DNA from 4 places in the Actinomadura sp. NPDC048955 genome. Region 1 is predicted to be linked to each of the others. Evidence: riboswitches for the same ligand, from Rfam matches in the RefSeq annotation. Region 1 holds a riboswitch; each other region holds the start of a gene.
What was found. A riboswitch is a leader RNA that binds a small molecule or an ion and turns the genes downstream of it on or off. The one in region 1 is predicted to bind cyclic di-AMP.
Positions count from the first base shown of each region.

Region 2: another riboswitch for cyclic di-AMP. It lies ahead of AB0C84_RS05920 (NlpC/P60 family protein); the one in region 1 lies ahead of AB0C84_RS05410 (NlpC/P60 family protein).
Region 3: another riboswitch for cyclic di-AMP. It lies ahead of AB0C84_RS29170 (NlpC/P60 family protein); the one in region 1 lies ahead of AB0C84_RS05410 (NlpC/P60 family protein).
Region 4: another riboswitch for cyclic di-AMP. It lies ahead of AB0C84_RS20740 (CHAP domain-containing protein); the one in region 1 lies ahead of AB0C84_RS05410 (NlpC/P60 family protein).

Region 1 is NZ_JBEZJI010000003.1:349,154-356,867, forward strand. Features, by position in the region: gene AB0C84_RS05395 (cytochrome P450) at 1-598, opposite strand, end outside; gene AB0C84_RS05400 (LacI family DNA-binding transcriptional regulator) at 654-1,775, opposite strand; gene AB0C84_RS05405 (LuxR C-terminal-related transcriptional regulator) at 2,167-2,397, shown strand; gene AB0C84_RS05410 (NlpC/P60 family protein) at 2,792-3,787, opposite strand; cyclic di-AMP (ydaO/yuaA leader) riboswitch at 3,791-3,997, opposite strand; gene AB0C84_RS05415 (amino-acid N-acetyltransferase) at 4,150-4,677, shown strand; gene AB0C84_RS05420 (RDD family protein) at 4,683-5,483, shown strand; gene AB0C84_RS05425 (RDD family protein) at 5,491-6,114, shown strand; gene AB0C84_RS05430 (Lsr2 family protein) at 7,093-7,416, shown strand.
Region 2 is NZ_JBEZJI010000004.1:110,648-118,361, forward strand. Features, by position in the region: gene AB0C84_RS05905 (MMPL family transporter) at 1-2,020, shown strand, start outside; gene AB0C84_RS05910 (BlaI/MecI/CopY family transcriptional regulator) at 2,025-2,402, shown strand; gene AB0C84_RS05915 (M56 family metallopeptidase) at 2,399-3,343, shown strand; cyclic di-AMP (ydaO/yuaA leader) riboswitch at 3,449-3,594, shown strand; gene AB0C84_RS05920 (NlpC/P60 family protein) at 3,598-4,650, shown strand; gene AB0C84_RS05925 (DUF6153 family protein) at 4,734-5,219, shown strand; gene AB0C84_RS05930 (DUF305 domain-containing protein) at 5,295-5,921, shown strand; gene AB0C84_RS05935 (response regulator transcription factor) at 5,983-6,621, opposite strand; gene AB0C84_RS05940 (sensor histidine kinase) at 6,618-7,714, opposite strand, start outside.
Region 3 is NZ_JBEZJI010000036.1:75,938-83,651, reverse strand. Features, by position in the region: gene AB0C84_RS29200 (response regulator receiver protein) at 1-34, shown strand, start outside; gene AB0C84_RS29195 (AAA family ATPase) at 73-1,986, shown strand; gene AB0C84_RS29190 (4Fe-4S single cluster domain-containing protein) at 1,983-2,756, shown strand; gene AB0C84_RS29185 (hypothetical protein) at 2,660-3,586, opposite strand; gene AB0C84_RS29180 (FHA domain-containing protein) at 3,638-4,030, shown strand; gene typA (translational GTPase TypA) at 4,103-5,956, opposite strand; cyclic di-AMP (ydaO/yuaA leader) riboswitch at 6,147-6,282, shown strand; gene AB0C84_RS29170 (NlpC/P60 family protein) at 6,290-7,306, shown strand.
Region 4 is NZ_JBEZJI010000020.1:117,271-124,984, forward strand. Features, by position in the region: gene AB0C84_RS20735 (SpoIIE family protein phosphatase) at 1-931, shown strand, start outside; cyclic di-AMP (ydaO/yuaA leader) riboswitch at 1,401-1,556, shown strand; gene AB0C84_RS20740 (CHAP domain-containing protein) at 1,568-2,335, shown strand; gene AB0C84_RS20745 (CDP-glycerol glycerophosphotransferase family protein) at 2,541-5,432, shown strand; gene AB0C84_RS20750 (glycosyltransferase) at 5,416-6,678, shown strand; gene AB0C84_RS20755 (acyl-CoA dehydrogenase family protein) at 6,703-7,714, shown strand, end outside.

The sequences.
Region 1 (7,714 bases):
AGTACTCCGCGAACTCGTCGCGCGCCGCGTCCCGCTGGGCGATCTCCGCCTCCGGAAGCAGGAAGTCGGGGTCCAAGCCGCGCGCGAGGCTGTCCGACCAGCCCTTGAACAGGTCGCGGTCCTCGGCGGGCACGCCGAGCATCTCGCTGATCACGATGACGGGCAGCGGGTAGGCCAGCGTCGCGATCAGGTCGACCTCGCCGGAGACCGGTTCCAGGAGCGCGTCGACGAGCTCCTCGACCCGGGGCCGCAGCCGCTCCACGAGGCGCGGCGTGAACGCCTTGCTGACGAGCCGGCGCAGCCGCGTGTGGTCGGGCGGATCCATGGTCAGGAACGACCGGTGCCGCCCCTGCACCTCGCGCCACACGCCGCCTCCCGACGGACGGTGCCCGAACCGCGGGTCGCGCAGGACCCGCTCGCACAGCTCGTAGGACGCGGTGACGCGCAGACCGACGTCGGTGCGGTGCAGGCTCTGCCCGCCCGCTCCGAGCGTCCGGTAGTGGGCGTACGGGTCGGCGCGGAACGCCGGGTCGCCCGGATCGAAGCCGAGTACCGCGGTCGCCCCGGCCCGTACCGCCTGGCCCGTCCTGTCCTCCATGCCTCAAGCGGACCCGAATCTGAGACGGGATGTCAACAGCGCCGGCCGCGGGACGCTAAGCGCTTTCCCGTATCACCAGGTCGGGCCGCTGGACGACCTGGCGGTGCTGGTGGGACTTGCCCTCGCCGATCTCGGCCATCGCCAGCTCGGCGGCCTCCCAGCCGAGCTCGCGGCGCGGCTGGCGGACGGTGGTGAGCGGCACGGCGGCGCTCGCCGCGAGCTCGATGTCGTCGTAGCCGACCACGGCGATGTCCTCGGGGACGCGGACGCCGAGTCGGGTCAGCTCGTTGATCAGGCCGATCGCGAGCAGGTCGTTGGCGCAGAACACGCCGTCGGGCACCGGCGACATGGCCATGATCTCGTGTGCCGCGGCCTGCCCCTCCGTGGGACTCAGGGCCTCCTTGACCAGGACCGGGGGCTTGCCGAGGCCCGCCTCGACGATCGTGCGGGCGGCCCCGTCGCGGCGTTCGACGCAGGGCTGCGGCTCGGGGGTCCCGGTCACGAACGCGATGCGCTCCCGTCCGATGCCGAGCAGGTACGCGGCGGCGGCCTCGCCGCCCGCCACATGGTCGACCCGGGCGGAGCACACGTCGGAGGCGTCCCGGTCGATCAGCACCACGCTCATGCCCGCGGCGCGCAGCCGGGAGATGTCGCGGGGGCCGATCCCGACCGGGATGACCAGGGCCCCGGCGGCCTGCTGGTCGGCGAGCAGTTCCAGCAGGCGGCGCTCCTTGTCGGCGGAGTGGTCGCTGGACAGCCACAGGGCGTCGTGGCCCGCCGCGTTGAGCGCGGCCTCGGCGCCCCGCGCGACGTCGGTCGCGTACGGGTTGGCGAGGTCTTCGACGAGGACGCCGAACGCCCGGCGCGGCTGGTCGCCGAACTCGCCCGCGGTCCGCTCGGGGCCCGTGCGGAGCCGTCGCGCGGACTCGTTGCGCACGAATCCGAGCTCCTCGATCGCCGCGCGGACACGGTCACGGGTAGCTTCGGCCACGAGATCTGGCCGGTTTAGGACATTCGAAACGGTCCCAACTGAGACTCCAGCACGCCTCGCGACCTCACGAATACTGGTCTGTGGCAACTCGCTCCTCGTCCCGCTCCATGGGCGTTTTCCCAGGTAGTGGAGTTTGGCATGGCGGGGCGCCGAATGCACGGTCACACATGGTGAGCGAACGGGCACGCAGCGCTCTTGACCGGCGCTTGACGGGCCGGATCCGGCCGCCTAGCGTTCCGAGCCGAAGCGTAGCTTGAAACGATTCACGATCTTCGTTCACCACGAGGACCGGTGGGTTCGGCGAGAAGGGGCGGGCGGATGGCTGGCGATCACATCCCGTCTCCCTCGGCAGGCCAACGAGTGAATCGTCACCCGGAGTTCCTCCGTACACCCCCGCAATCGGCCATGCGGCCACCTCCGGCCAAGCGCGCGAGACAGAAAAGGAACTCGATGATCTAAGTCCGGAAGGGTCCGGACCCGGCAACCCAACGCGCGTACAGATCGAGGCGCCCAACCCGTGCCTGTGCAGCGGACGGCTGCATCCCCGCGGTCATCACCACGGACGAGGGAGGACGGAGTGGAAACAGCCACACTCGCACGTCGTGGCACCGACGATTTCGGGCTGAGCGAGGAAGAGATCCGGCTGCTCGCCCAGATCGCCAGCGGTGTCACCGCCGATGTGGCGGCACGCAAGCTGGAACTGAGCGCTCGGACCTTGCGGCGCCGGCTGCGGACGATCTGCGACCGGCTGGAGGTCAACACCCCTATCGAGGCCGTGGTGTGGGCGGCCCGGAGGCAGCTCATCTAGCGATGCACCCCCGACGCTCGCCAGGGGACGGCGAGCGTCATCCGGAGAAACGGCGGCTCATCCGAATTCCGTCCGACCCCGCAGCGGCGGCGCCCGCGCCCTGGCAGGTAGGTCCCTGCAGAAGGCGTCGCCGCGGACGGCGTTCGGGCCTGACAGGCCCACCCGGCCCGCCCGTTTTCCGGTGCTCTCGGCCCCGTGACGGCCTTCTCCGACGGGCCCGGGTCAGCTCATCTCAGCGTGACGGATGGAACGGCGAACTCGGTCAGCGTGACGCGTCCGCCGACTGCCCCGCGGGCTGACCGGCGCATTCCAGCAGCCCAGGGCGGCGCTGTCCGCCCCCAGACCGCCGACGACCGGCTTGATGCAGCGCGCGTCAGGCGCGGCGACGCAGTGCCTAGGCGACCCGGACGCCGCCGGCGAAGGGGCGTCCGTCCATGGAGGCGATCTTCACGACGTCCCCGGTGTGCGGGGCGTGCAGCATCTTGCCGCCGCCGACGTAGATCCCCATGTGGTGCAGGTCGGAGTAGAAGAAGACGAGATCGCCCGGCTGCAGGTCGCTGCGCGACACGTGCGTTCCGGCGTTCCACTGGCTGCCGGTGTAGTGCGGCAGGTTGATGCCGACCTGCTTGTAGGCCCACATCGTGAGGCCGGAGCAGTCGAACGTGGTCGGGCCGGCGGCGCCCCACACGTAGGGGCGGCCGATCTTGCTCATCGCGTACCGGAGCGCCTGCGCGGCCTTGCCCGTGCCGATGACGGGGAGCTTGGCCAGCTGGGTGGGGTCCTTGTCGACGAGCTTGCCGCGGATCTTCTCGTAGGCGTCGGTGATCTTCGTCCGCTGCGAGTCGAGCTGCGTCTTCAGGTCCTTGACCTGCTTGGCGCGGGTCTCGGCCGACTTGCGGGCCCGCTGGGCGGACTGCATGGCCTGCATCAGCCCGAGCACCTGGGTGCTGTCCTGCTTGGCGAAGTAGTGAAGGGTCGCCGCCTGGTCGAGGATGGACTGCGGGTCCTGGGAGGCGACGAACGACACCGCTGGGTCGGAGCCGCCCTGCATGTAGCTCGTCGCCGCGAGGGATCCGACCTTCTGGCGGAGCGCCTCCAGCGTCTTCTCCTGGCGCTTGGCGTTCTCCGTGGCGACCTTGGCGGCGCGCTGCGACTGCGCGAGCCTGACCTTCAGCCCGTTGTACTGCTCGGTGAGCTGCTCCAGCTGGTCGGCGAGCTTGAGCGCCTTGGTCCTCAGCTCCTTGGCGGAGGGCTCGGGGTCGGCGTGCGCGACGGCGATCGCCTGCGGGGCGATCGCGTGCGGAGCGGCCGAAACGACGGCGAGCGCGCCGACCACGAAGGCCGCACGCCCACGGAAGCGTGAAAGGGAAGCATGCCGCGATCGCTTCACGAATACTCCTCTCCTCAGCCGCCTACCGGGTTAGCTGACGGGTTGGGGCCGGAGCAGCCCGTCCGCGTCCGCGGGCGAACCGATCGCCCGCGACTGCGGATTCACCCCTCACGGTCGTCGCTCAGGGCGAATCCCCGAAACGCTCCGAAAGTGGGTCCCCGGCTCCTCGGGCAGCTGGTTGCGACCCGTGGGACTCGGCGGGATCGGCCCCCGTCCTGCGGTGGGCCGACGTCAGCGATGGACACTAACGGACCCCGCATTGGATGCCAACCAGAACCTGCGAATTCGCAGGTCGCGCGGCGCGGTGAACGAGAGAACGAGGAGGGCGTCGCCTGGCGGGTCGCGGCGTTCGATAATCTCGCTTGTTTGTGGAAGTCGTGATCCGGCGTGCCCGTACCGCCGACGTCCAGGAGATCCGCAGGCTCGTCGACCTGTACGCCGGGTCGGGGCGGCGCCTGCTCAAGAAGACGACCGTCAAGCTGTACGAGGACGTCCAGGAGTTCTGGGTCGCCGAGGACATCCAGCACGGGACGCCCGGGCCGGTCATCGGCTGCGGTGCCCTGCACGTCATGTGGGAGGACCTCGCGGAGGTCCGTTCGGTCGCCGTGGACAAGGGATGCGGGGGACGGGGGATCGGGCACCGGATCGTGACCCGCCTCCTGGAGAACGCGCGTGAACTCGGCGTGCGAAGGGTGTTCTGCCTTACCTTCGAGGTGGAGTTCTTCGCCCGCCACGGCTTCGAGCAGATCCTTGGGACTCCGGTGGCGCCAGAGGTGTACGAGGAACTTCTCCGCTCCTACGACGAAGGCGTGGCAGAGTTCTTGGACCTCGACCGGGTCAAGCCGAATACGTTGGGCAACACCCGGATGTTGCTTCGCCTGGAGGACTGACTCAAATGCCCGATTCCCCCCACCGCGGGCGGCCTTACCAGCCCCAGCAGGGGCAGGGTTCCTACGGCCCGCCGCCTCCGTACCAAGGTTCTCAGTGGCAGCAACCACAGCAGCAGTCGTCCCAGCAGCAGTGGGACCAGCAGCCCCAGCAGCAATGGCAGCCGCAACAGCAGCAGTGGGACCAGCAGCCCGCCTACGACGACTACAACTCCTCCTACGACGACGGCGGTGACTTGGCCCTGGCGCCGATCCACCGTAGGGCGGGCGCACGAATCGTCGACAACGCGCTCGTCGCGGTCTTCGGGTTCGCTCTCGTCCTGCCGGTGACGATCGGCGCGTTCGGTCTGGGCAAGCCCGGCAGCAAGACGGAGGACGAGGGCGGCGTCTGGAACTGGCCCATCATCTTCACCCTCTTCTGCGTCCTGTCCGTGCTGCCGTTCATCTATGAGGCCGTGCAGCTGTCGATGTGGGGCCGGACGCTGGGGAAGCGCGTTCTGGGCCTGGGTGTCGTTCAGGCGCGGCCTGCGGGCACCCCCATCACCACGACCCAGGCTGTCTGGCGTGCCGGCATCACCCACGTCGGTTACCAGCTCGGCGTTTTCTTCTTCCTCGTCTTGGCGGTGATGGTGTGGGACTACGCCGCGTACGGGATGGTGCTGGTCTGGGCGGGCGCGCTGATGGCCTACCTGTGGGCGATCTGGGACCAGCCTCTGCATCAGTCGCTGCACGATCGCTTCGCCGGCACGCTCGTCATTGACGAGCGTGCCGGATATGACGAGTCCGAGTACTCCGAGTACACGGGCTAAGGCCACGATGGCGGCATCGCTCGCCGAGCCGGGACAGAGGCTCCTGGCGCGCGTCGTGGACACGCTCGTCGTCGGCGTCCCCGTCGTCCTCGTCGTCCGCGAACTGGTGTCCGGGCACACGGCGGACGTCATGGCTCCGTCCGCCGTGGCCGGATGCATGCTCCTGTACGAGGCGATCCAGCTCGCCCTCTGGGGCCGGACGCTGGGCAAGCGCGTCGCGGGCATCGAGGTGGTCGCGGCGACGCCTCAGGAGGCGCCTGAAGCGGCGCCACAGGGGACTGGGGGAGCGGGCGAGAGCGCCGGGCTCGGCCACGAGTCGGCCTTCCCCGTGTCGGTGCCGGGGTTCGTGCCCGTGGCGGCCCCTGAGCCCGCGAAGGCCCCGGCCCCGGAGGAGACTGAGGTCGTGGACGCGTCCACGCGGCCGGACGTTCTGCACTGCGTTCTGCGGGCCGCCGTCTATTCGGTGCCGATCGGGCTGCGTCCGATTCCCGTTCTCGGTCTGCTCGCGAGCATCTTCTGGGTCGTGAACGCCGGGGCCATGTTCGAGGGCGTTCGCCGCCAGGCCGTTCATGACAGGCTCGCCGGGACGCTCGTGGTAAAACGCCCGCGGCCCGAATCCTCGGCCTTCTGAGGCCCTCTCCGCCGCACCGGGAGGTGCTCGCGGGGTCCGATAACACCCGTCCGATACCGCGCACTCGCGTGCGCGGCCGGGCGCGTGCCCAGGTCCACTCGCATGTGCCATACATGTTTTCGTCGAGATGGTCGCTGTTTCCGGACGTCCGAGGTGCCGGCGGCATATGCCCGCTCGTTCCGGTTACGGTCCTGAAACCGGTGGGATGTGTCTCGTCCCGGACGTCGCCTCCGCTTTGACAGTTCCCTCCGAAGCTGTTGCTGTGACCGGAACGGACTCGCTTGTTGACCGCCGTGGACTTACTCCGGATGGCGCGCTCCCGCACTTGGAACGGACCTTTCGTGCGGCATGCCGGTGGCGGGAGCGCAGCCGGAGGTCGACGGCCCTCCGGGTTCGGGCGCCGTGCCGAAGAACTGGAGCGCGCGGTTGGAATGTGTCCAAATCTCCCGATTTCGCGTGGCGGCGCTCGGGGCGGGCGCATCCACGTCCTGAGCAGGGCGCGGGCTTCTCGCGTCCGCCCCCGGCAACAGATTTCGCGGCCGGGGTGCCCGCCGTTATTCGTCCACATCCCCCGGTCCGGGCGTTGATCGAGCGCCGGGGTCGGCCGCGTATTACGACGCGGGCGCGGTTAGTGGCGATACGGGAGGTTAATCGCCGCGCTCCCCGGCGCCGCCTGCAAACCCGGACCAATGCGCGTGCACCAGTGCAGGTCAGCACGCTACGCCGTGACGCCGGTCACGCCTGAAAACCCGGGCGCCACGCCGGCACTTGGAAATTCATGGACGCCGGGCCGGATCCAGGCGCCGCCCGAGGGTCGTGCGCACCCGAAACGGTGAGGCCGATTACAGCCGGTCACGAGCCGGAAGGCGACTTCGTGCGAGTGCCGGTTCACGCGGATGCTGGAATTGTCATCTGCGAAGTTCTAGGTATATCTTTGGCACTCGATTGGAGTTTGCTCAAGCTGAAAGGTCTGTCCCCATGGCACAGAAGGTTCAAGTGCTTCTCGTCGACGACCTCGACGGTGGCGAGGCGGACGAGACCGTAGCGTTCTCGATCGACGGCGCCTCCTACGAGATCGACCTCAGTGGCGCCAACGCGACGAAGCTGCGGGAATCGCTGCAGCCGTTCGTCGAGAAGTCCCGTAAGGCGGGCACGGTCAACCGCCGCCGTCGGCAGCGCGGTGCGTCCAGCCGCGAGCGCAGCGCCGAGATCCGCGCCTGGGCCAAGAACAACGGCATCAAGGTCAATGAGCGCGGCCGCATCCCGGCTCACGTGATCGAGCAGTACGAGGCGGCCAACTGATCCGCCCGGACCGCCCGCGGCCCGTCTCCGTTCGCGGGGCGGGCCGTTCGCCGTTCACGCCGCGAGTCGATCACCGTTCGCTTGTGGCGTAGCGCCTGTGCGGTTCGGCGTGTCCGGCGTGAGGTACACAGGGCGCGCGGGTGGAAACTCCACCCTCATTCGGCACTCTCGGCCCGCGCCTTGACCGACCTGCGGAAAGCCCCTCGTTCGCTTGGGGCGTAGCGGGAACATGACGCACCGATGCGGTAGTTGGATGAGACTGAACAGCGCATAGCTGGGGAACGTCTCCTGGTGGGAG
Region 2 (7,714 bases), on a different contig from region 1:
CTCCGGTTCCGCCAAGGCGCAGGAGCTGATCCAGAAGCACTTCCCCGAGCGCCGGGGCGACACCCTGACCCTCGCGATCAAGGCGGCGAAGGGGATCGACGACCCCGCCGCGCGGCGGCGGATCGAGAAGGTCGTCGCCGAGCTGGACGCCTCACCGGTCACCGGACCGGTGACCTCGCCCTACCAGGACGGGAACCTGGTGACGCGCGATCGCCGCATCGCCAGGACGACCATCCCGCTGACCGACGCGCAAGCCAAGAAGTCCGACGTCAAGCCCCTGGTGGACGCGGTCAAGGACGCCTCCGGCGACGGCGTGACGCTGGGCCTGGGCGGCGAGCGGGCGGAGAAGGCCGAGACGCCCCAGCAGGGACCGGCCGAGGGCGTGGGCCTGCTGACCGCGGCGGTGATCCTGTTCATCTCCTTCGGATCGCTGGTCGCGATGGGCCTGCCGATCGCGACGGCGCTGACGGCGATCCTCGGCGGCATCGCCCTGATCAAGCTGGTGGGGCACCTCGTCCCGGCGCCGGACTTCACGGTGCTCGTCGCCGCGCTGGTCGGGCTCGGCATCGGCATCGACTACGCGCTGTTCATCGTGACCCGCTACAGGGAGGCCCTCCAGGACGGAGACGACCCCGAGGGCGCCACGGCCAAGGCCATCTCCACCGCCGGGCACGCCGTGCTGTTCGCCGGCACCACCGTGGTGATCGCGCTGCTCGGCCTGGTGGTCATGGGGCAGCGGCTGATGACCGGCGTGGCCATCGCCGCGTCCGTGACGGTGCTGGTCACGATGACGGCCGCGGTGACCCTGCTGCCGGCGCTCCTCGGCTTCACCGGCCGCCGGATCGACTCGCTGCGGCTGCCGCGCCGCGCGTCCCGCCCGCGCACCCGCGAGCACCGTCCCCCCGCCGAGCGCTGGGCCGGCGTGGTGCAGCGCAGGCCGCTGGTCGCCGCGGTCCTGGCCGGGACGGGCCTGCTGGTGCTCGCCGCCCCCGTCCTGTCGATGCGGCTGAGCCTGCCCGACGCCAGCGTCCAGCCGCACGACCGGAGCAGCCACACCTCCTACGAGATCCTCTCCGAAGGCTTCGGGCCCGGCTACGGCGCGCCGCTGATCTTCGCCGCGCGGATCGGGTCCGCGGACGCCGACCTGCGTCCCGTCGTCGAGGCGGTCCGCCGGACCGAGGGCATCGCCTCCGTCACGCCGCCCCGGATCAGCGCCGACGGCCGGGCGGCCACGTTCATGGCCTTCCCCGCGACCGGCGCCCAGGACGAGGCCACCGCCGACCTGGTGCACCGGCTGCGCGACGACGTCCTGCCCGGGGCGCCGGGCGGCGGCGGGATCCAGGTGGGCGGCCCGAACGCCGGAGCGATCGACATCGCCGAGGAGGTCGGCTCCCGCCTGCCGCTGATGATCGGGGTCGTCGTCGCCCTGTCCCTCGTGCTGCTGGTCGCGCTGGTCCGGTCGGTCACGATCGCGGTGCAGGCCGCGGTGATGAACCTGCTGTCGATCGGCGCCGCCTACGGCGTGCTGGTCGCGGTCGTCCAGTGGGGGTGGCTCGGCGAGGCCTTCGGGTTCCCGACCGCCATGCCGATCACGACCTGGGTGCCGATGATGATGTTCCCGCTCCTGTTCGGCCTGTCCATGGACTACGAGGTCTTCCTGATCTCGCGGGTCCGGGAGGAGTACGAGCGCACCGGCGACACCCGGACGGCCGTCACCCGCGGGCTGGCGCGCACCGCCAAGGTCATCACGGCCGCGGCCGCCATCATGATCGCCGTCTTCGGGACGTCCCTGCTCGGCCCCGACGTGTCCGTCAAGCAGATCGGTCTCGGCATGGCCGTCGCCGTGCTCGTGGACGCCACCATCGTCCGGATGATCCTCGTCCCCGCGGTGATGGAGCTGTGCGGCGGGGCCAACTGGTGGATGCCCGGGCGCCGCAGGCCCGTCCACGCTGGAGAGACCCCCTTGTTGGAGGCGGGTGCTCAGGAGACGTCCGGCACAATGGGGGCGGGACGGAGGTGACCGCGTGTCCGCACTCGGAGGGGCGCTCGAACGCTCCATCATGGACGTGCTCTGGGCGGCGCCCCACCCGCTGCGGATCCGTGAACTGCTGGCCGAGTTGAACGAGAACGCGGACAAGGCGCTGGCCTACAACACAGTGCAGACCGTGGCGGAACGCTTGGCGCAGAAGGGGCTCGTCCGCCGCACGCAGGACGGCACGGCCTTCCGCTACAGCCCGACGCGGCCGCAGGAGGAGTATGCGGTCGAGCTGATGATGGACGCCCTGAGCGAGGCCGCGGACCACGGCGCCATCCTCGCGAGGTTCGCCGAGAGCGTCCCGCCGGAGGACGCCCGGCACCTCCTGGACGCCCTGCGGCGGCGCACCGCCGGCGAGGACGCGTGACCGTGATCCTCCTGGTGGCCGGCCTGGCCGGTTCGGTGGTCCTGCTGGGATGCGCGGCGGGGCCCGCCCTGGATCTGCTGCGGCGCTCGGCCGTCGGCCCGGGGACGGCGATCGCCTGCTGGGCGGCCGCCCTCGCCGGGACGACCATCGCGGCGGCGGGGAGCGCGGCGGCGGCGCTGCTCGCGCCGCCGGGCCCGGGCCACGGGTTCCTGTCGCGGCTGCGCGACTGCCTGCCCCATCACGGCCGTCTCGCCACCGTCGCCGCGGCGGTCGCGACCGCCGTCCTCGCCGCCGCGTGCGCCGCCGTCCTCGCCCGCGGCCTGCCGAGGCTCGGCCGGGCCATGCGCCACCGCCGCCGGCACCGGGAGATGCTGCGGCTGGTCGCCGGCGAGGACCGGCGCCATCCGGACGTCCTCGTCCTCGACCATCCCGTGCCGGTGGCGTACTCGCTGCCGTCCCGGCACCGCGCGATCGTGGTCAGCACCGGGGCGCAGCGGGCGCTCAGCGCCGAGGAGTTCGGCGCCGTCCTGGCGCACGAGCGGGCGCATCTGCGCCAGCGCCACCATGTGCTCCTGCTGGCCCTGGACCTGGTCCACGCCATGCTGCCGTGGCTGCCGACCGTCCGGCGCGCGAAGGCGCGGCTGCCGCTGCTGCTGGAGATGGCCGCGGACGACGCGGCGGTCCGCGTCCACGGCAGCAAGCCGCTGGTCGGCGCCCTGTGCCGGCTGTCGGCGGCGCCGACCGGCGCGGGGGCGCTCGGGGCGGCGGGCGAGCCCGCCGCCGGTGCGCTGAGGGAGCGGGTGCTGCGGCTGGAGGGCGCCGCTCCGCCGAGGCCGCGCCGTGCCGTCCGGCTCGCGGCCGGCCTCTTCGTGGTGGCGGCGGTCACCGCGCCGCTCCTGGCCGGGGCCGCGGCGATCGCCGAGCTGGCCGCCACCTGCTGAGGCGGTATGTGGCTTTTGAGGAAAACCTCCGCTCAGGTGGCGAACCGCCCGTAAACCTCCTACGCTCCGTAGGAGGTCTCGGTCCGACGTCCCCGCCGGGGACGGCCGGCGACCGCGCCGAATCCCGCGGACGGCTCCGTCCGGGGAACCGGGGACCCGATCTTCAGGGGTGAATCCGTCCCGCGCGGACGGAAGGGCGACTCCGGCCCGAACCCGTCAGCTGACCCGGTAGGCGTTACAGGAGAGGACACCGTATGCAGCGACGAGCTGCCGGCCCCCGAACGACAGCCCGCCGCAGGATCCGCACCGGCTCGAACGTCACGGCATGGACGGCCGCCCTCGCGCTGTCCGCCGGGCTTCTCGCCCCCGCGCCCGCCCACGCCGAGCCCAAGCCGACGCGCAAGCAACTGACCGCGCAGCAGGAGAAGCTCGCCGACGAGGCCGAGAAGCTCAGCGAGCAGTACAACGGACTGCGCGAGCGCCTCAAGCAGGCCGAGCACGCCGCGAAGACGGCCAGGAGCAGCGCCCTGCGGCAGCAGAAGGCCCTGGACGAGGCGCGCGAGCGGATGGCGAAGATCGCCGCGGACAGCTACAAGAACGGCCCCGCGGACCCGGCCATCAGCTTCGCCTCGGCCTCCGACCCGCAGGCCGTCCTGGACCAGTCGGCCACCCTCAACTACTTCGCCAAGCAGAACGACACCCGCATCACGCAGATGCTCCAGGTGATGCAGGGCGCCGACCGGTCCCGCAAGGCCGCCGAGCAGCGCGCCGCCCAGGTGCGCGCGCTCACCGGCGAGGCGAAGAAGAAGCGCCGGGAACTCCAGGTCAAGCTCAAGAAGGTCGAGAAGCAGCTCGGCACCTTCAACACCGCCGGTTCGCGGCCCGGCTCCATGCCCAACATCAACTCCGGCGGGGCCTCGGCCAAGGCGATGACGGCCGTCCGGGCCGCCCTGGCCCAGCAGGGCGTGCCCTACTCCTGGGGCGGCGGCAACGCGTCCGGCCCGAGCTACGGCACCGCGCAGGGCGCCAACATCAAGGGCTTCGACTGCTCCGGCCTGACCCTGTACGCCTACGCGCAGGTCGGCATCACCCTCGGCCACTACACCGGCAGCCAGTACAACGCCGGCACCCACGTGAGCATGAGCCAGCTCAAGCCCGGCGACCTGGTGTTCTTCCACAGCGACCTGCACCACATGGGCATGTACATCGGCAACGGCAACATGGTCCACGCGCCGCAGACCGGCGACGTCGTCAAGATCGCCCCGATCGCCGGCCGCCCGTTCGCCGGTGGAGTCCGTGTCGCCTGACCGGATGTCGCCTGACCGGGTGTCGCCTGACCCGGTGACCCGCCGGTGACCGCCGATCACGCTTCGCTACCCTGGTTCCCGGGATGAGCATGCACGTCGGCGGCCTCCCCGGACGGGGCGGCGCGAACGCGGAACGGTGGCTGGGACGGCTGAGGCGATCTGTGCGCCGGGACGTCCTCTCTCTGGCGTCCGGCCTGCTCGTGCTTCTCGGCCTGCTGGCGATGCACGGCTTCCAGGCCACATCGAGCCCGGCCGGGATGATCGGCGTCCCGCTGACGTCCATGGCCGCCGGGCACGCGGTCCCCGTCACCGCAGCGGTGACGGGGCACCGCCCGCCCCAGGGCGACCGGCCCGGCGACCATCACTCCGACCGCCATCCTGATCATCCCGGCGGCCAGGTCTGCCTGGCCATGCTGACGCTGTTCGCGCTTGCCCTGGCCCTCCTGGCACTGCGCCTGCGAAGGTCGCCGCCAAGGGCCGTTTCGAGGCCGGCGCGGGTGCGGATCCTGCTGGTCGGACGCCCGCCGCCGAGACCGTCCCTGCACAGGTTGAGCGTGCTGAGGCTGTAGGAGGTCCAGCGGCGCCCGGGATCGGGCGCCGCCGCCGACCACTGATCACAGCACTCGACACGGAAGGCCACCACCATGAAGCGAGCGTTCGCGCTCCTCACCGTCCCCGCCCTGGCGATCGCGCTGGCGGCGTGCGGGAACGACGAGGGTTCGACGGGACAACCGGCGCCCTCGCACTCCATGCCCGGCCACTCGGCGTCGCCGGGCGGCGCGCAGGCCGGACCGCACAACGGCCAGGACGTCATGTTCGCGCAGATGATGATCCCGCATCACCGGCAGGCGGTCGAGATGGCCGGCCTCGCCGCCACCCGCGCCTCGTCGGCGCAGGTGAAGGCCCTGGCCGCCGACATCAAGAAGGCGCAGGAACCGGAGATCCAGCAGCTCAGCGCGTGGCTGAGGAGCTGGGGCTCCCCGGTCCCCTCGCCCGGCACGACCGGGATGGGCGGCATGCACCACGGCGGCATGGACGGCATGGACGGCATGATGAGCGAGAAGGACATGAAGGAGCTGGAGGCCGCCAAGGGCGGGGCGTTCGACAAGGCGTTCCTGGAGATGATGATCGAGCATCACGAGGGCGCCGTGGCGATGGCCAGGACCGAGGAGTCCGCCGGGCAGTTCCCGCCGGCCAGGCAGCTGGCCGGAAAGATCATCTCTTCCCAGACCGCCGAGATCGCCAAGATGCGGACCCTGCTGAAGCAGTAGCAGTAGCAGTCCGGTCCCGGGCGGGCGGGGCTCCGGCCCCGCCCGACTGGTCGGCACCGGGTCAGGACGGGCGGATCAGGCCGCGCCGGGTGGCGGCGGCTACGGCGGCCGTGCGGGAGTCGACGCCGAGCTTGGCGTAGATGTGCACCAGATGCGTCTTGATCGTGGTCTCGCTGAGGAACAGCCGCCTGCTGATCCCCCGGTTCGAGAGCCCCTCGGCGACCAGCCTCAGCACCTCCAGCTCGCGGGCGGTCAGCGTCGCGGTGGGCGAGCGCATCCGGCCGAGGAGGCGCGAGGCGACGCTCGGCGCGAGCGCGCTGTCTCCGGCGGCGGCCGACCGGATCGCGGTGAACAGCCTGTCCGGGGGCGCGTCCTTGAGCAGGTAGCCGGTGGCGCCGGCCTCGATGGCGGCGAGGATGTCGGAGTCGGTGTCGAACGTGGTCAGCACGAGGACGCGCGGCGCGTCCGCCCCGGCGGCGGTGATCTGGCGGGTGGCCTCGCTGCCGTGCATCCCGGCGCCGAGCTGCAGGTCCATCAGCACGACGTCGGGGGACAGGCGGCGCGCCTCCTCGACCCCCTCCAGCCCCGTCGCCGCCTCGCCGACCAGCGCGAAGCCGGGCTGGTCGGCGAGCATGGCGCGGATCCCGGAGCGCACCACGGGATGGTCGTCCACCAGCAGGATGCGGATCGGCCCGCTCATCGCCGCTCCTCGGCGCCGGGAAGCGGCAGCGTCGCCACCACGGCCGTCCCCTCCCGCGGGGCCGACTCGACGGTGAGCGCGCCGCCCAGCGCGCGGGCGCGGTCGCGCATCGCCCGCAGCCCGTAGCCGGTGCCCGCCCCGCCCCCCGGCCGCCGCCCGCCGCTCGCCGCGGGGTCGAAGCCGCGCCCGTCGTCGAAGACGTCCAGCACCACCATGTCGTCAAGATAGGTCAGGGTGACCCCGACGTTCTCGGCGCCCGAATGCCCGGCCGCGTTCCCCAGGGCGCCCTGGGCGATGCGCAGCAGGGCCACCTCGTAGTCGACGGGGAGCTCGGCGGGAGGCCCGGACACCTGGAAGCGGATGCGGGCGGTGGAACGGGCGTCCGCCGACTCGGTGATCCGGCGCAGCGCGTCGGGCAGGGAGGAGCGCTGCAGGGCGGGCGGGGCCAGCTCGCGCACGAAGTTGCGGGCCTCCTCGAGGTTCTCCGCGGCGGCCTGCTCGGCCTCCGCCAGCCGTCCCACCGCGGCGTCGCGGTCGCTGTCGAGGTCGCGGCGGGCGGCGCGCAGCAGCAGGATGATGCTGGACATCCCCTGGGCGAGCGTGTCGTGGATCTCGCGGGCCAGCCGCTCGCGCTCGGTGAGCCGTGCCGCGTCCGCCTCCGCCCTGAGGAGCCTCGCGCGGGTCCGGACCAGGTCCTCGATGAGCCGGCGGCGCTGCTCGCTCTCCCGGTAGAGCGCCCGGTAGGCGAGGGCCATGAGGGTGGCGACCGAGGCGCCGATGCTCGGGCCCAGCACCTCCGCCAGCGTGACCCCGCCGCCGTGCCAGGCCACGGCCCCGATCGCCGCGCCCGTCAGCAGCGCCACACCGGGCAGCGCGGCGGGCAGCGGCAGCAGGTGCAGGTAGAGGAAGAACAGCGGGAAGGCCAGCCAGACGAAGTCGGGAGAGGACGCGGCCAGCCCCGCCCAGGCGGCGGTGAGCAGCGCGAGCCACAGCCGCGCGGGAACCGGACGGGCGCGCCGGTCGTGCCCGGCCCAGACCACCCCGCCGACGTAGAGGGCTCCGAGCGCCAGGCCGCCCGCGGCGATCCCCGCCC
Region 3 (7,714 bases), on a different contig from region 1:
CCAACGCGAACGCTCCCGCGAGCGTCACAAATGAGATGCGCGGGGGGCGCTCGGACGGAGTGGAGTGACTAGATGAGCATTGATTCGCCGACCCTCGGGGGGCGGTTGCAGGGTTGGCCGCCGTTCATCCGGGAGCTGGACGCGACCCTCTCGGTGCACTCCCAGTACGTCCTGTCGGGCAACCTGCACGACAGTTTCCTCGCGCCGTCGTCGGACGGCGGACCGGCGGGGCTGCTGCCGCTGCGGGCCCTGCTGTGGGAGACGCTGCGCTCCAGCGGCGCGTCCTTCATGGCCGTCTACGACCCGGTCGACGGGCTGCAGATCGTTCCCGGCCCGAACGAGCCGTCCGGGAGCGAGGCGGCGTCGGCGGCGGAGTCGCTGCTCGGCAAGATCAAGGCGGACGAGAAGCCGTCGCTGGAGGGGCTGACGCGGCATCTGGCCGCGATCGCCCGGCCGCAGGAGAACGTCCGCGCCGCGTTCGTGATCGACTCGGCGTCGCGCATCGCCCGGACGCCCACCGACCTGGAGCCGGCCGAGCGCGACTTCTTCCGGTTCTGCGCGAAGCTGTCGCGCAGCGCGCGTCCCGTCCGGGTGACGGGGGCGCGGCCGAAGCCGCTCTACAACCCGGTCATCTGGCTGGTGGAGCGGCCGGGCGACCTGCCGCCGTGGCTGACGGCCGACAACGAGAACATCCGCGAGATCGCGATCGCGCGCCCGCATCTCGGCGACCGGCAGGAGACGGCGCGGCTGCTGGCCCGCGCGTTCGGGGTGAGCGACGTCGGGGCGGACGAGGTGGCGGCCGCGGCGTGCGACGCGTTCGCCGAGCAGGCCGACGGGCTCACCCTCCAGTCGATGATCGAGGTGACCCGGCTGGCGAAGGAGCGGGGCGTCGGCCTCGCCGACCTGCCGGACGCGGTCCGCACCTACAAGCTGGGCGTGCTCGACAACCCGTGGAGCCGCGGGCACCTGCGGCGCCGGGTGCTGGACGGCGAGAAGCGCGTCCCCGAACGGGTGATCGGGCAGCCGCAGGCGGTCACCAAGACGCTGGACATCCTCAAGCGGGCGGTGCTCGGGCTGTCGGGGGCGCAGGCGACCAGGTCCGGCAGCCGCCCGCGCGGGGTGCTGTTCTTCGCGGGCCCGACGGGCACCGGCAAGACGGAGCTGGCCAAAGCGATCACCGAGCTGGTCTTCGGCGACGAGTCGGCCTACCTGCGCTTCGACATGAGCGAGTTCTCCGGGGAGGGCTCCGGCGACCGGCTGATCGGGTCGCCGCCCGGGTACGTGGGGCACGAGGCCGGCGGCGAGCTCACCAACGCCGTCCGCGAGGACCCGTTCCGCGTGATCCTCTTCGACGAGATCGAGAAGGCGCACCCGCGGATCCTGGACAAGTTCCTGCAGATCCTGGAGGACGGCCGGCTCACCGACGGGCGCGGCAACACGGTGCACTTCTCCGAGTCGATCCTCATCTTCACCTCCAACCTCGGGATGTTCGTGCCGGGGCGGGACCTCACGGCCCGCGACGGGGCCGCGTACGGGGCGCCCGACCGTGTGCAGAACATCACACCCGGGATGTCCTACGAGCAGGTCGAGCAGCGCATCAAGGGCGCCGTCGCCGACCACTTCACCGCGGTCCTGAACCGGCCGGAGCTGCTCAACCGGTTCGGCGACAACATCGTGGTGTTCGACTTCATCTCCGGCGAGGCCGCGCACAAGATCTTCGACCTGCAGTTCGCGAACATCTGCCGGCGGGTCACCGAGGAGCACCGCCTCGTCCTCGCCGTGAAGGGGGAGGCGCTGCAGACGCTCCGCGAGTGGTGCACGGAGGAGCTCGACAAGGGCGGGCGCGGCATCGGCATGGCCCTGGAGTCGCACTTCGTCAACCCGCTGGCGCGGGCGCTGTTCGACCGGGAGCTCGTCCCGGACGAGAAGGTCACCGTGACGGGGATCCGGCGCGAGGGCAGCATCGTGCACCTGGACCTCCAGTGAGCGCGGGCCGTCCCCCCACGGCCGCCGACGCGCCCGCAGACGCGGCCGGAGACGGCTCCGGCGAGACGCTCCTGCTCGCCAAGGCGCACTACCCGGTGACCACACTCGGCCCCGGCACGCGGGCGGGCATCTGGACGCAGGGCTGCACGCTGCACTGCAACGGCTGCCTCTCCCGGGACACGTGGGACGCCGACCCGGGAAGGGCGATCCCCGTCGAAGCGGTCCTAGGATGGCTCGCGTCCCTTCCCGAACCGGTCGACGGGGTGACCATCTCGGGCGGCGAACCGTTCCAGCAACCGGCCGCGCTGGCGGCCCTGGTGCGGGGGATCCGCGCGTGGCGGGAGACCCGCGACCGTGAGACGATTGCGTTGGACATATTGGTTTACAGCGGATATGTCTACTCTCGGCTCTCGCGCGCCTCTGTGACGCGCGAGATCGTGGACATGTGTGACGCCGTGGTCACGGGGCCGTACGTCGACCGGCTCAACCCTGGGGGGCGACACTCCGGGGAGGGCTCCCTACTCTGGAGGGGTTCGGCCAACCAGCGCGTCGTGCCGGTGTCCCCCCTGGGACGCCAGCGGTACGGGGCAGTGGACAACGTCGGCGAAACTGATGGAAGAGGGCCCCGAGTACAGGTGTCCGTGGACGAAGGGCCGGAGGGAAAGCGGGTGTACTACATCGGGATCCCTCGAAGAGGTGACATGGAGCACCTCACGTCGAGGCTCGACCGCGCCGGGGTGCGCTCGGGGGATGTGTCATGGCGACCTTGAACTGTCCGGTCTGTGACGAACCGTTCCAGCCGGGGGATCTGCTCTGCATGAGCTGCGGAGCCAACCTGGCGCGCGCCGGTGGCGGCGCGCAGCAGCAGGGCCCGGGCGGGTACGAACCGCAGCGGATACCGCCGCCGCCGGGGCCGCAGCAGGGGGGCCAGCAGTACGGCGCCCCGCAGGACCAGTATGGCCAACCGCAGCACGGCCAGCCTCAGCACGGCCAGCAGCAGTACGGTCAGCCGCAGTATGGGCAGCAGCAACAGCAGCCGCCCGCGGACCCGTGGGGTGCCCCGCAGCAGCAGCAACCTCAGGACCAGTGGGGCGCGCCGCAACAGCAACAGCCCCAGGACCAGTGGGGCGCGCCGCAACAGCAACAGCCCCAGGACCAGTGGGGCGCGCCGCAACAACAGCAGCCCCAGGACCAGTACGGGCAGGGTCAGCACGGCCAGCCCCCGTACGGGCAGCCCCAGCAGGGCCAGCAGCAGTACGGGCAGCAACAGCAGCAGCAGCCGCCCGCGGACCCCTGGGGTGCGCCGCAGCAACAGCAGCAGCCCCAGGACCAGTGGGGCGCGCCGCAGCAGCCGCCGCAGGACCAGTACCAGCAGCAGTACGGCGCTCCGCAAGACCAGTACGGCGCGCCACAGGACCAGTACGGCGCCCCGCAGCCCGGCCCGGCCGACCAGCAGTACGGCCAGCCCCAGCACGGCCAGCCCCAGCACGGCCAGCCCCAGTACGGGCAGCCGCAGCACGGGCAGCCGCACGGTCAGCCGCAGCACGGGGGACAGCCGCCGCTGCCGCCGCACGGCCGCGAGGCGACGCTGCTGCCGCACGAGCACAACCAGGGCCAGCAGCGGCCGCCCACGCCCGACAGCACGGCGTTCATGTGCCCGTACTGCGAGGCGGTGCTCTCCAACCCGGGCGCCGCGCAGTGCGACTCGTGCCTGCGCCCGCTGCCGCAGAAGGGCACGCCCGTCCTGCGCGTCCAGTTCCCCACGGGCGAGCTCAAGGTCTCGGTCGGCCAGCACCTCGTGCTCGGCCGTGACGCGGGCCAGTCGCCGGTCGCGACCACGTTCACGCAGTACGACAACGTGTCGCGGCGCCACTCGACGGTGTGGCTCGACCCGTCCGGAACGGCGTGGGTGCGCGACGAGGGCTCCACCAACGGGACGTTCGTCAACGGCGAGCGGCTCCCCCGCGGCGTGGACGCCCCGCTCCGCGACGGCGACCAGCTCCGCCTGGCCGCCGACGTCACGGGCACCGTCCAGCTGAGCTGAGCGGCACATAGCGAAGGGGGCGGCCCCGCGGTTCTCAGAACCGCGGGGCCGCCCCCTTCGTCGCTTCGGTGCTCAGCCGGCGCGCTTGGTGCGGGCCCGCGTGCGCTCGCGCTCCTTGGCGTCCAGGACGACCTTGCGGATGCGCACGGCGGTCGGGGTGACCTCGACGCACTCGTCCTCGCGGCAGAACTCCAGGGCCTCCTCCAGCGACAGGCGGCGGGGCGGGGTGAGCCGCTCCAGCTCGTCGCCGGTGGACGACCGCATGTTCGTGAGCTTCTTCTCCTTGGTGATGTTGACGTCCATGTCGTCGGAACGGGAGTTCTCGCCGACGATCATGCCCTCGTACACCTCGGTGGTCGGGCCGACGAAGAACGTCCCGCGCTCCTGGAGGTTGGTGATCGCGAAGGCCGTGGCGGCGCCGGACCGGTCGGCGACGAGCGAGCCGGACGGGCGGGTGCGCAGCTCGCCGAACCAGGGCTCGTAGTCCTCGAAGACGTGGTGCGCCATGCCGGTGCCGCGCGTCTCCGTCATGAACTCGGTACGGAAGCCGATCAGGCCGCGGGCCGGGACGAGGAACTCCATCCGGATCCAGCCGGTGCCGTGGTTCGTCATGTGCTCCATGCGGCCCTTGCGGACCGCCATCAGCTGCGTGACGGCGCCGAGGTACTCCTCGGGAATGTCGACGGTGAGCCGCTCGACCGGCTCGTGCTTCTTGCCGTCGATGTCGCGCGTGACGACCTGCGGCTTGCCGACCGTCAGCTCGTAGCCCTCGCGGCGCATGTTCTCGACCAGGATCGCCAGGGCCAGCTCGCCGCGGCCCTGCACCTCCCAGGCGTCGGGACGCTCGGTCGGCAGCACCCGGATCGACACGTTGCCGACGAGTTCGCGGTCGAGCCGGTCCTTGACCATCCGGGCGGTGACCTTGGTGCCCTTCTCGCGGCCCGCCATCGGCCCGGTGTTGGTGCCGATCGTCATGGAGATCGCGGGCTCGTCCACCGTGATCAGCGGCAGCGGGCGCGGGTCGTCGGGGTCGGCGATGGTGTCGCCGATCATGATGTCGGGGATGCCGGCGATGGCGATGATGTCGCCGGGCCCGGCCTCGTCCGCGGGCTTGCGGGTGAGCGCCTCCGTCATCATCAGCTCGGTGATCTTCACCCGGTCGACGCTGCCGTCGTGCCGGCACCAGGCGACCTGCTGGCCCTTCTTGATCGTGCCGGCGTGCACCCGGCACAGCGCGATCCGGCCGAGGTAGCTGGAGGCGTCCAGGTTCGTCACGTGCGCCTGGAGCGGGGCGTCGGGGTCGTAGGACGGCGCGGGGATCGTCTCGGTGATGACCTTGAACAGCGGCTCCAGGTCGTCGCTGCCCGGCATGGCGCCGTCGGCCGGCTTGTCGAGCGAGGCCCGCCCGGCACGCCCCGACGCGAACACGATCGGGAAGTCGATCTGGTCCTCGTCGGCGTCGAGGTCCATGAACAGCTCGTAGGTCTCGTCCACGACCTCGTCGATGCGCGCGTCGGGACGGTCGGTCTTGTTCACGACCAGGATCACCGGCAGCCGCGCGGCGAGCGCCTTGCGCAGCACGAACCGGGTCTGCGGGAGCGGGCCCTCGCTGGCGTCCACCAGGAGCACGACGCCGTCCACCATGGACAGGCCGCGCTCGACCTCGCCGCCGAAGTCGGCGTGCCCCGGGGTGTCGATGATGTTGATGGTCAGCCCGTTGTGCAGGACCGCGGTGTTCTTCGCGAGGATGGTGATCCCCTTCTCGCGCTCCAGGTCGTTGGAGTCGAGCACCCGGTCGTCGACGTCCTGGTTCTCGCGGAAGGCGCCGGACTGCCAGAGCATGGCGTCGACCAGCGTCGTCTTGCCATGGTCGACATGGGCGACGATCGCGACGTTACGGAGGTCGTCGCGCGTGGAGATGGGCATGCGGGTTCGCCTTGCGTGAGAGTTCGGGAGTCGCCGCAGACGTGCGGCCGGACCCATTCTACTTGGCCGTGCGTACCACCCACTCCGAGCCGTTCGTCCCACCGGTCGCAGGGGCCTCGATTGGCCAACTTTGCGCATCCTTTGTAATCTGCCCGAGATCCGGTCGTCCGGAGTCCCACCCCCCGGGACTGCGACCGGAACGCCGAATCTCCCGCACGACGGGAGAACCGGGGACCCATCACCTCGGGGTGAATCGACGTTCGTCGTAGGGCGACTCCTGGCCCGAACCCGTCAGCTAACCCGGTAGGCGCACGAGGAGAGGAGAACACCGGCTTGGCTCCGGATCCCCATCGGCGGCGTCGCGTCCTGCCCACCGCCACCGCGACCCTGCTCCTGATCGGCCTCGGCGCCACCGCGCCGGACCTCGCCCACGCCGCCCAGCCGTTCCGGCCCGCCTCCGCGCCCATGGCGCCGAGCCCCACGCCGACGACGGAGAAGGGCCTGCGCAAGAGCCTCGACGCTCTGAACGAAGAGGCCGAGATCCTCACGGAGAAGTTCAACAAGGCCCGCGTGGAGTTCAACAAGGCCCGCAAGGCCGAGCAGGACGCCACCAGGGAGGCCGAGCGGCTGCGCGCCCTCGCCGAGCCCGCCCGCCAGAAGCTCGGCAGCCTCGCCGCCGCGAACTACATGGCCGGGGGCCCCGACGTCCTCTTCGGCTCCGGCGCCTCCGCCGAGGGCCTGTCCGACCGCGCCTTCCTCGCGCAGAGCCAGGCCACCGCCGTCCTCGCCCTGAAGAAGCAGATCGACCAGGCCGACGCCGCGGAACGCACCGCGAAGGCGAAGACCGCGCAGGTCAAGAAGGCCTGGGACGACGCCAAGAAGACCCGCGAGGCCGCCAAGACCAAGGTCTCCGAGGTGATGAAGCGCCTCGACAAGCTGACCACCACCCACGCGAGCGACCCCCGCACCGGCCTCAGCGCCACCGTGAAGGGCTCCGGCCTCCCCGCCAAGATGGCCCGCAAGGCCCTCACCAAACTCGGCTCCCCGTACGTGTGGGCCGCCGCCGGCCCGAGCAGCTTCGACTGCTCCGGCCTCGTCGTCTGGGCCTACGCCCAGGTCGGCAAGCCCGGCCTCCCCCACTACACCGGCGACCTGTTCGCCATGGGCTCGAAGGTCTCGCGCGGCGCCCTCCGCTCCGGCGACCTCGTGTACTTCGGCGGCAACCTCCACCACATGGGCATCTACCTGGGCGACGGCAAGTACCTCCACGCCCCCCAGACCGGCGACGTGGTAAAGATCTCCAAACTCTCCGACCGCTCCGACTTCGCAGGCGCGAACCGTATTTCTTAGCTTTTTCTCCTCCTTCGGGCCTTGGCGGCCCTCCATCGTCGAACAAAGCGGGCGATCGCTGGCATCGCTCCGGCTCGCTGCGCGATCAGGTTCTCGCTTCGCTCGAACCTGCCTTCGGACGCGATCGCGGCCTTGAGGTCGTTGCGTGGTTGCTGTGGTGGTTGAGGTCAGCGCGGGCGAGTGGGGGCTAGGGCCTGTCCCGAAGCGGCCTCGGTCACGCGCGAACGCATGACCTGCCCGGTGCGGCGCCGGAGGCGAGCGGGACCGAGCTGCTCGCGAAGCGATGCCGCGTTTCGGCTAGGGCCGGTCTCGAAGTCGCCTTGGCCATGCCACACGAACGCGTGACCTGGCCGGTGGAGCGACGCCGGAGGCGAGCGGAGCCGGGCAGATCGCGAAGCGATGCGGCGT
Region 4 (7,714 bases), on a different contig from region 1:
GATGTTCTTGCGCCGTGAGCCGGTCGAGGCGGAGCACCGCGTGATCGGCCACGACGGGACGCCCCGCCACCTGTGGGTGTTCGCCGAGCCGGTGCTCGGGGAGTCCGGGCTGCCCGTCTCGATCAACATCGTCTCGCAGGACATCACCCGGCGGCGCGGGGTGGAGCGCGCGCTGGCCGAGACCCGGCGGCAGATGCTGCGCCAGCAGGCGCGGACGGCGCAGGAGCGGCGCGTGGCGGTGACGCTGCGGCGGGCCATCCTGCCGGACGAGGACGAGGTGGAGCAGCTTCCGGGCATGTGCACCTCGATCCGCAGCATGGCGGCGGAGAGCACGGCCCGCATCGGCGGCGACTGGTTCGCGACCAAGGCCCTCCAGGACGGACGGGCGATGTTCGCCATCGGGGACGCGGCCGGGCACGGGCTGCCGGCGGCGGCGGCGATGGCGCGGACGCGCAACGGCCTGCTCGGCCTCGCCTGTACGGGGGAGCGGACGGGACGGCTGGTCGGCTGGCTGAACGAGTTGATCGGGGGCATGGACCCGCCCGCGACGGGCACCGCCATCGTCGCCCACTACGACCCGGCCCGGCACGTCCTGGAGTGGACGTGCGCGGGCCATCCGCCGCCGATCCTGGTCCGGGACGGGCGGGCGACCCCGCTGGAGGTGGTCCGGGACCCGATGCTCGGCGCCATGCCCGGCTGGGAGTACACGACGATCACCACCGGGCTCGACTCGGGCGACATGCTCTTCCTCTACACCGACGGCCTGGTGGAGCGCAGGGACGCGGACCTGGACGAGCGGATCGGCCGCCTGACCCACATCCTGCGTGACAGCTCCTCGCGTCCCGAGCGGGTGCTGGACGAGGTGCTCGCGCGGATGGAGCACGACCGGGCGGCCGACGACACCACGCTCTTCGCCCTTTACGTGGAGTGACCGTCCGGGCCTCGCGGTGACGAACCGCACGCCCGACCAGGCAAGATCGCCGAGTGTGACGTGCGCCTCACTCGATGGGGTGGCCGAGGCCGCGAACGTCTCGGCGGGAGGTGCCGGCCGCAGGCAATTCGATCTTCTTTACCTTTTCCCGAAGGGCCGGTAAGTACGGCGGGCAAGGGGTTGGAGGGCGTCCCGACAAAGATCGGGAAGACGCGGGACCGTCCCCGTGTTGGGAGTCTCTTGGAAGGGCTTTGAGCAGGCAAGACTTTACTTTATGCCTGGTTTGCTTTTCTTGAGAAGGTTGGTACCTTCGATCCCGAATCACGCAACGCGTCCCATGCGTTGCCACCGGCCGCACCATGCGCGGCCGAGGATCGCGGAGCGGAATCCGCACGCGATGCGCGCCATGTGACGCGCGCCCCCTCGTCAAGATCTGTCAGTGAAGGCATCCGTATACCTGCACCGCTCGCGCGGTGCGAGGCCGAGTCCGTCCGGTCGATGCGACCGGAACGGAGCCGGGGACCCACGTTTCTGGGGTGAATCGGCGCGCCCGAGAGTCGCGCCGTAGGGCTGCTTCCATGCCCGAATCCGTCAGCTAACCCGGTAGGCGCCATGGAAGACAAGGAGATTCCCTGCATGTCCGGTCTGTTCGATCGACTTTCGCTCCACCGCCTCACGCCCGAGGACAAGGCCGTCGGCGTCGCCGTCGGCGCGGTCCTGGCCGGCGCGGTCGGGCTCTCGGTGGTCAACCCCCTCGCCGGCGGCCGCGCGGTCGCCGAGACCTCCGCCCAGACGGCGGCGGTCGCCGAGCAGGGCACCGCCGCGCACGACTCCTCCCAGGTCAAGACGGTGAAGGCCGAGAACGTCGCGGCCGAGGCGCGGCGCGAGGGCTTCAAGGTCCCCCCGCACGCCGTCAAGCCCGCCGAAGTGATCAAGCTCGCGCAGCAGCAGGTCGGCGTCCACGAGGGCAAGGGCGGCCAGACCAAGTACCACAAGTGGTACGTCTCGACCCCGCAGGCGAAGGCCACCGCCAAGCGCGACGGCGGCTTCTCGGTCAAGGAGTACAACGGCGCCCAGTGGTGCAACATGTTCGTCTCCTGGCTCGGCGCCCAGACCGGCGTCAAGAACATGGGTTGGGACGCCTACACGGTCCAGCACGCCAGCTGGTTCAAGCAGACCGACCGCTGGGGCCACAAGGCCAAGCCGGGCGCCGTGGTGTTCTTCGACTGGCAGGACGGCTCGAAGGCCGGCATCGGTGACATCGACCACGTCGGCATCGTCGTCAAGGACAACGGCGACGGCAGCATCACCACCATCGAGGGCAACACCGAGAACGCGGTGAAGAAGAAGGTCCGCGAGAAGTCGCAGGTCGTCGGCTACGGCTACCCCGACTACGCCCGCTGACCCGAACGCCCCCGAGAAGGCGCACGCTCCATGAGGGCGCCCGGCCCCCCGGCCGGGCGCCTTCTGGCGTTCCGGGTGTTGTGCCCAATGCCTCCGCTCACGGTGGGTAATGCGAAGCGTTGACAGCCTTTGATCCCTCTTGGACCTCAGTGCGGCGTTCGTGGAAAGGAAAGCAGCACGCCGGAGTCTGCGGAGGGGGATGCCCATGGCGGTGCGCCCGGATGTCAGCGTGGTGGTGATCGCCTACAACGACGCGCGGAGGCTTCCGCGGGCGGTGGCCTCGACGCTGGCGCAGTCGCTGGGCGGCGTCGAGACGGTGATCGTCGACGACGCGAGCACCGACGGCACCGGCGAGGCCGCCGACCGGCTCGCCGCGGCCCATCCGGGACGGGTCCGGGCCGTCCACCTGCCGGCCAACTCAGGGGGGTGCGGCCGTCCCCGCAACACCGGGATCGAGACGTCCACGGGCCGGTACGTGATGTTCCTCGACAGCGACGACCTGCTGGACCGGCACGCCTGCCTCAACCTCCTCGCCGCCGCCGAGGACACCGGGGCCGACATGGTCTCCGGGCTCTGCGACCGGATCTTCCTCGACGTGCCCGAGGGCGCCAAGGGGCGCATCCGCCCCTGGTATCCGTGGCTCTACCGGCACAGCGCCGTCTACGAGTCGCTGAACGAGAACCCCGACCTCCTCTACGACACCCTCTCGACCAACAAGGCGTACCGGCGCGGCTTCCTGGAGGAGCACGGGCTGCGGTTCGTGGAGCGGCTGCACTACGAGGACCTGCTGTTCACCGCCGAGGCCTACCTGGAGGCGGGGCGCACCGCCCTGATCCCGCACCGCGTCTACAACTGGATGGTCAAGGAGCGGACGCGGGCGCCGTCGATCTCCAACCGGCGCACCGAGCTGGCCAACTTCGCCGACCGGCTGGAGATCCACCGCCGCATCGACATGCTCTTCGCGCTGCGCGGCGCCTACGACCTGCAGCGGGCCAAGGACGTCAAGTTCGTCAACCACGACCTGGTGCTGTACCTGCGCGACCTGCGCGACAAGGCCCCCGCCCACCAGGCGCGCTTCCTCGATCTGGCCGCCGCCTACCTGGCCGAGCTGGACCCGCGGGTCTTCGAGCAGGCCAACCCGCTGCCCGCGATCGCCGCGCACCTGATCCGCGAGGGCGACCACGCGGGGGCGCTCGCCGCGGCCGAGTACGACCCCGTGAAGCGTCCCGAACTGCGCGCCCGCCTCGTGGAGCGGGACGGGCGCGTCTACTGGGGCGCCGGGCGCCCCCGCGGGACGCTCGGCCGCCGCGTCCTGGACGTCACGGCCTTCGGCTTCCACGTGCGGCCCCTCCGGGAGCTGCGCCCGGCGAACACCGTCACCCGTCTGGAGACGCGCGGCGGCCGCGTGCTCATGGCCGGGTACGTGCTGAACCCTCTGGAGCGGATCCCGCGGGGAGCCGAGCTGGCCGGAACGCTGGAGTTCCGCGACCGGCGCCGCCGGGCGAGGAAGGGACGGATCCGCGCGTCCGTCCGGCACGAGGGCGACCGGCTCACCTGGAGGGCCGAGTTCGACCCCGCCCGCAAGATCCGCCCTTTCGGGTTCGTCGACCCCGTCTGGGACGTCCGGCTGAGGATCCGGGTGGACGGCGAGGAGGTGGTCACGCGGCTCGGCGAGGGCCGCGGGTCGCCGTCGCTCGGAGGCGTCGCGCTGCCCGTCCGCCCGCGGCTGACGCGGTTCGCGGGGGACCGGCTCCGCTCGTACGTCACCGAGGGAGGGCACCTGGCGTTCGCCCTGGAGACGGGGAGCCCGTGGGCGCGGCTCACCCGCGCGCTCGCCCGTCGCGCCGCCCTGTCCCGCCCGGCGCGGCTGGCCCGCCGTCGGGCGCGGGCGCTGGACAGGGCGGTGCGCCGGACGCTGACCGGCCGGAACACCAAGATCGTCGTGTTCAACCGGGTGCTGAGCCGGCTGCCCGTCCGGACCGGCCTGGCGGTCTTCGAGAGCCAGCTCGGCCGCCACTACTCCGACAACCCGAAGTACCTCTACCGGGAGCTGCGCAGGTCCGGGCGTCCGGTGACGGCGGTGTGGTCGTACGCGTCGTCCCCCAAGGGGTTCCCGGACGACGCCCGGCTCGTCAAGCGCGGATCATGGGCGTACTACCTGGCGCTCGCGCGGGCCCAGTTCTGGATCGACAACCAGGGCTTCCCGGACCGGCTGCGCAAGCGTCCCGAGACCACCTACATCCAGACCTGGCACGGGTCGGCGTTCAAGCTGATGGGGCTGGACCAGCCGCGGTTGAAGTCGGGCCCCGCGGGCGACCAGGCGCGGCTGCGGAGGATGGTGGAGCGCTTCGACTGCTTCCTGGTGCGCTCCGGGCACGACACCGAGACGCTCTGCGGCGGCCTCGGCGTCCGCTCCGAGCTGCTCCCGGTGGGGTATCCCCGCAACGACCCCTTGGTCAACGGGGTGGATGGCGATCCGGAGCTGGCCTCCGAGGTCGCGGCCCTGCGCGACGCGCTCGGCCTGGACGACGGGCGCCGCGCCGTCCTGTACGCGCCCACGTACGTCACCGGGCCGAAGGGGCGTCCCGTCCGGCTGCTGGACCCGCCGGTGGATCCGGCGGTGTTCGCGCGGGAGCTGGGGGAGGAGTACGTCCTGCTCGTCCGGCCCCACTACCTGTGCCGGGCGAACGTGCCTCCGGGCGCCCGCGAGGTCATGCGCGACGTCGGCGCGGTGCCCGACGTGACGCCGCTGCTGCTGCTGGCGGACGCGCTCGTCACCGACCACTCCTCGATCATGTTCGACTTCGCCCTCCTCGACCGGCCGATCGTGCTGCACCTCCCGGAGGGCAGGGACCTCGCCGCCGGTTACTTCGACCTGGAGCGGCACGGCCCCGGGCCGATCACCCGCACCGAGGACGAGCTCGTCGCCGCGCTCGCCGGTCTGGAGGCGGCCGAGGCCGTGCACGCCGGGCGGCGCCGCGCGTTCGCCGCGCGCTTCGGCGAGCACGACCGCGGCACCGCCGCCCGGGCGGTGGCGGACCGCTACTTCCCGGCCGCGCCGAGCAGGAGGGGGAAGCGCCATGGCCGCGCCGCGTGACGTCTTCATCGTGTGCAACAACGCCGACGACATGGGTGGTCTCCAGCGGTGGGCGCACCACATGGCGCGGCTGCTGGCGGGACGCGGCGACCGCGTCACCCTCGTCGGCGTCACGCGGGGGACAGAGCCGTACCACCACGGCCGCGACGGCTCCTACGCCGTCGAGGTGCTGCACGGCGAGTGGCGGTCGCCCACGCTCGCGTGGCGTCCGGGGAAGGCGCTGCGGCGGCTCGACCCGGCGGCGCGGGCCCGGGACCTGCGGCGGACGGCGGCCCAGCGGCGCGGCGCGGCGCGCCTGTCGGAGCTGTTCGCCGCCGCGCGGCCGGGGGCGGTGGTCATCGTGGCGCAGGTGTGGGCGATGGAGTGGGTGCGGCTCGCCGACACCTCCGGGCTGCGCGTCGTGGGCATGAGCCACGAGTCCTACCAGGCGACCCGGGGGTCGTCGCGGTACCGGCGGGTCAAGGAGCACTACGCCCGCGCCGACCGGATGCTGGTCCTCACCGCCGAGGACGCCGACGCCTGGGCCCGGGACGGCATGACCAACGTCGACCACATCCCGAACGCGCTGCACGTCACGCCGAGCGTGCATCCCACGCTGGACCTGCCCGTCGTCGCCTGCGTCGGCCGCCTGGCCTACGAGAAGGGCGTGGACCTGCTGCTGGAGGCGTGGGAGCGCGTCGCCGGACGGCATCCGGGGTGGCGGCTGCACGTGTACGGCAACGGCCCGGACGAGCCGGAGCTGCGGGCGCGGGCGGACGCCGCCGGGCTGTCCGGATCCGTCGAGTTCCGGGGCGTGGTGGCCGACATTGAGGAGGCGCTCGTCGAGGCGTCGGTGTTCGCGCTGCCCTCGCGGGCCGAGGGTTTCCCGATGTCGGTGCTGGAGGCGATGGCGTACGGGCTGCCGACGGTGGCGTTCGACTGCGCGCCGGGCGTCCGGACCCTGATCGAGGACGGACGGGACGGTCTGCTGGCCGCACCGGGCGACGTCACCGCGTTCGCCGCCGCGCTCGGCAGGCTCATCGAGGACCCGGAGCTGCGCCGCATGCTCGGGACCGGGGCCCGCGCGTCGGTGCTCCGGTTCCGCCCGGACGCGGTCCTCGCCCGGTGGGACCGGCTGTTCGACCTGCTGCACCGCGAGTTCGCGGCCGCCGCGCCGGCTCCCGCGCCGGCCCGGCCGGTGCCGCCCGTCCCGGGCCGGGTCGCGGCCCGGGAGGCCGAACCCGCCCTGGGGGGTGATTCTTTCTAACAACTGTTTGGTAGAGTTCGCGGCGTGAAGCAGAACGAGTCCCCCGCGGACCGGGCCTTCCGCGCCGAGGTCCGCGACTGGCTCCAGGACAACCTGTCGGGCGAGTTCGCGCACGCCCGCGGGCTCGGCGGCCCCGGCCGCGAGCACGAGGCGTTCGAGGAGCGGCTGGCCTGGGAACGCCACATGGCCGCCGCCGGCTGGACCTGCGTCGGCTGGCCCCGCGAGTACGGCGGGCGCGGCGCCACCGTCGAGCAGCAGGTGATCTTCCACGAGGAGTACGCGCTCGCCGACGGGCCCGCCCGCGTCAACCACATCGGCGAGAACCTCCTCGGCCCCACGATCATCGCGTTCGGCACCGACGAGCAGCGCGCCCGCTTCCTGCCGCCGATCGTGGCGGCGCGGGAGCTGTGGTGCCAGGGGTACTCCGAGCCGAACGCGGGCTCCGACCTCGCCAACGTGCAGACCCGCGCCGAACTCGCCGGAGACCACTGGGTGGTCGACGGGCAGAAGGTGTGGACGTCGCTGGCCCTCGAAGCCGACTGGTGCTTCGCCGTGTGCCGCACCGAGCCCGGGTCGTCCCGCCACAAGGGACTGTCGTACCTGCTCGTCCCGATGCGGCAGGACGGCGTCGACATCCGGCCGATCGTCCAGCTCACCGGCACCTCCGAGTTCAACGAGGTGTTCTTCGACGGCGCCCGCACCGACGCCGGCAACATCGTCGGCGCGCCCGGCGACGGCTGGAAGATCGCGATGGCGACGCTCGGGTTCGAGCGCGGCGTCGCGACGCTCGGCCAGCAGGTCGGGTTCCGGCGCGAGTTCGAGGGCGTCGCCGACCTCGCCCGGCGCACCGGGGCCATCGAGGACCCCCTGCTGCGCGACCGGCTCACCCGGTCCTACATGGGCCTGGAGATCATGCGGCTGAACGCGGTGCGCACCATGGCGGGCGTCGCGGCGGGCGCGCCCGGCCCCGAGTCGTCCATCTCCAAGCTCGTCTGGGGCACCTGGCACCGCGAGCTCGGCGAGCTGGCCATGGACG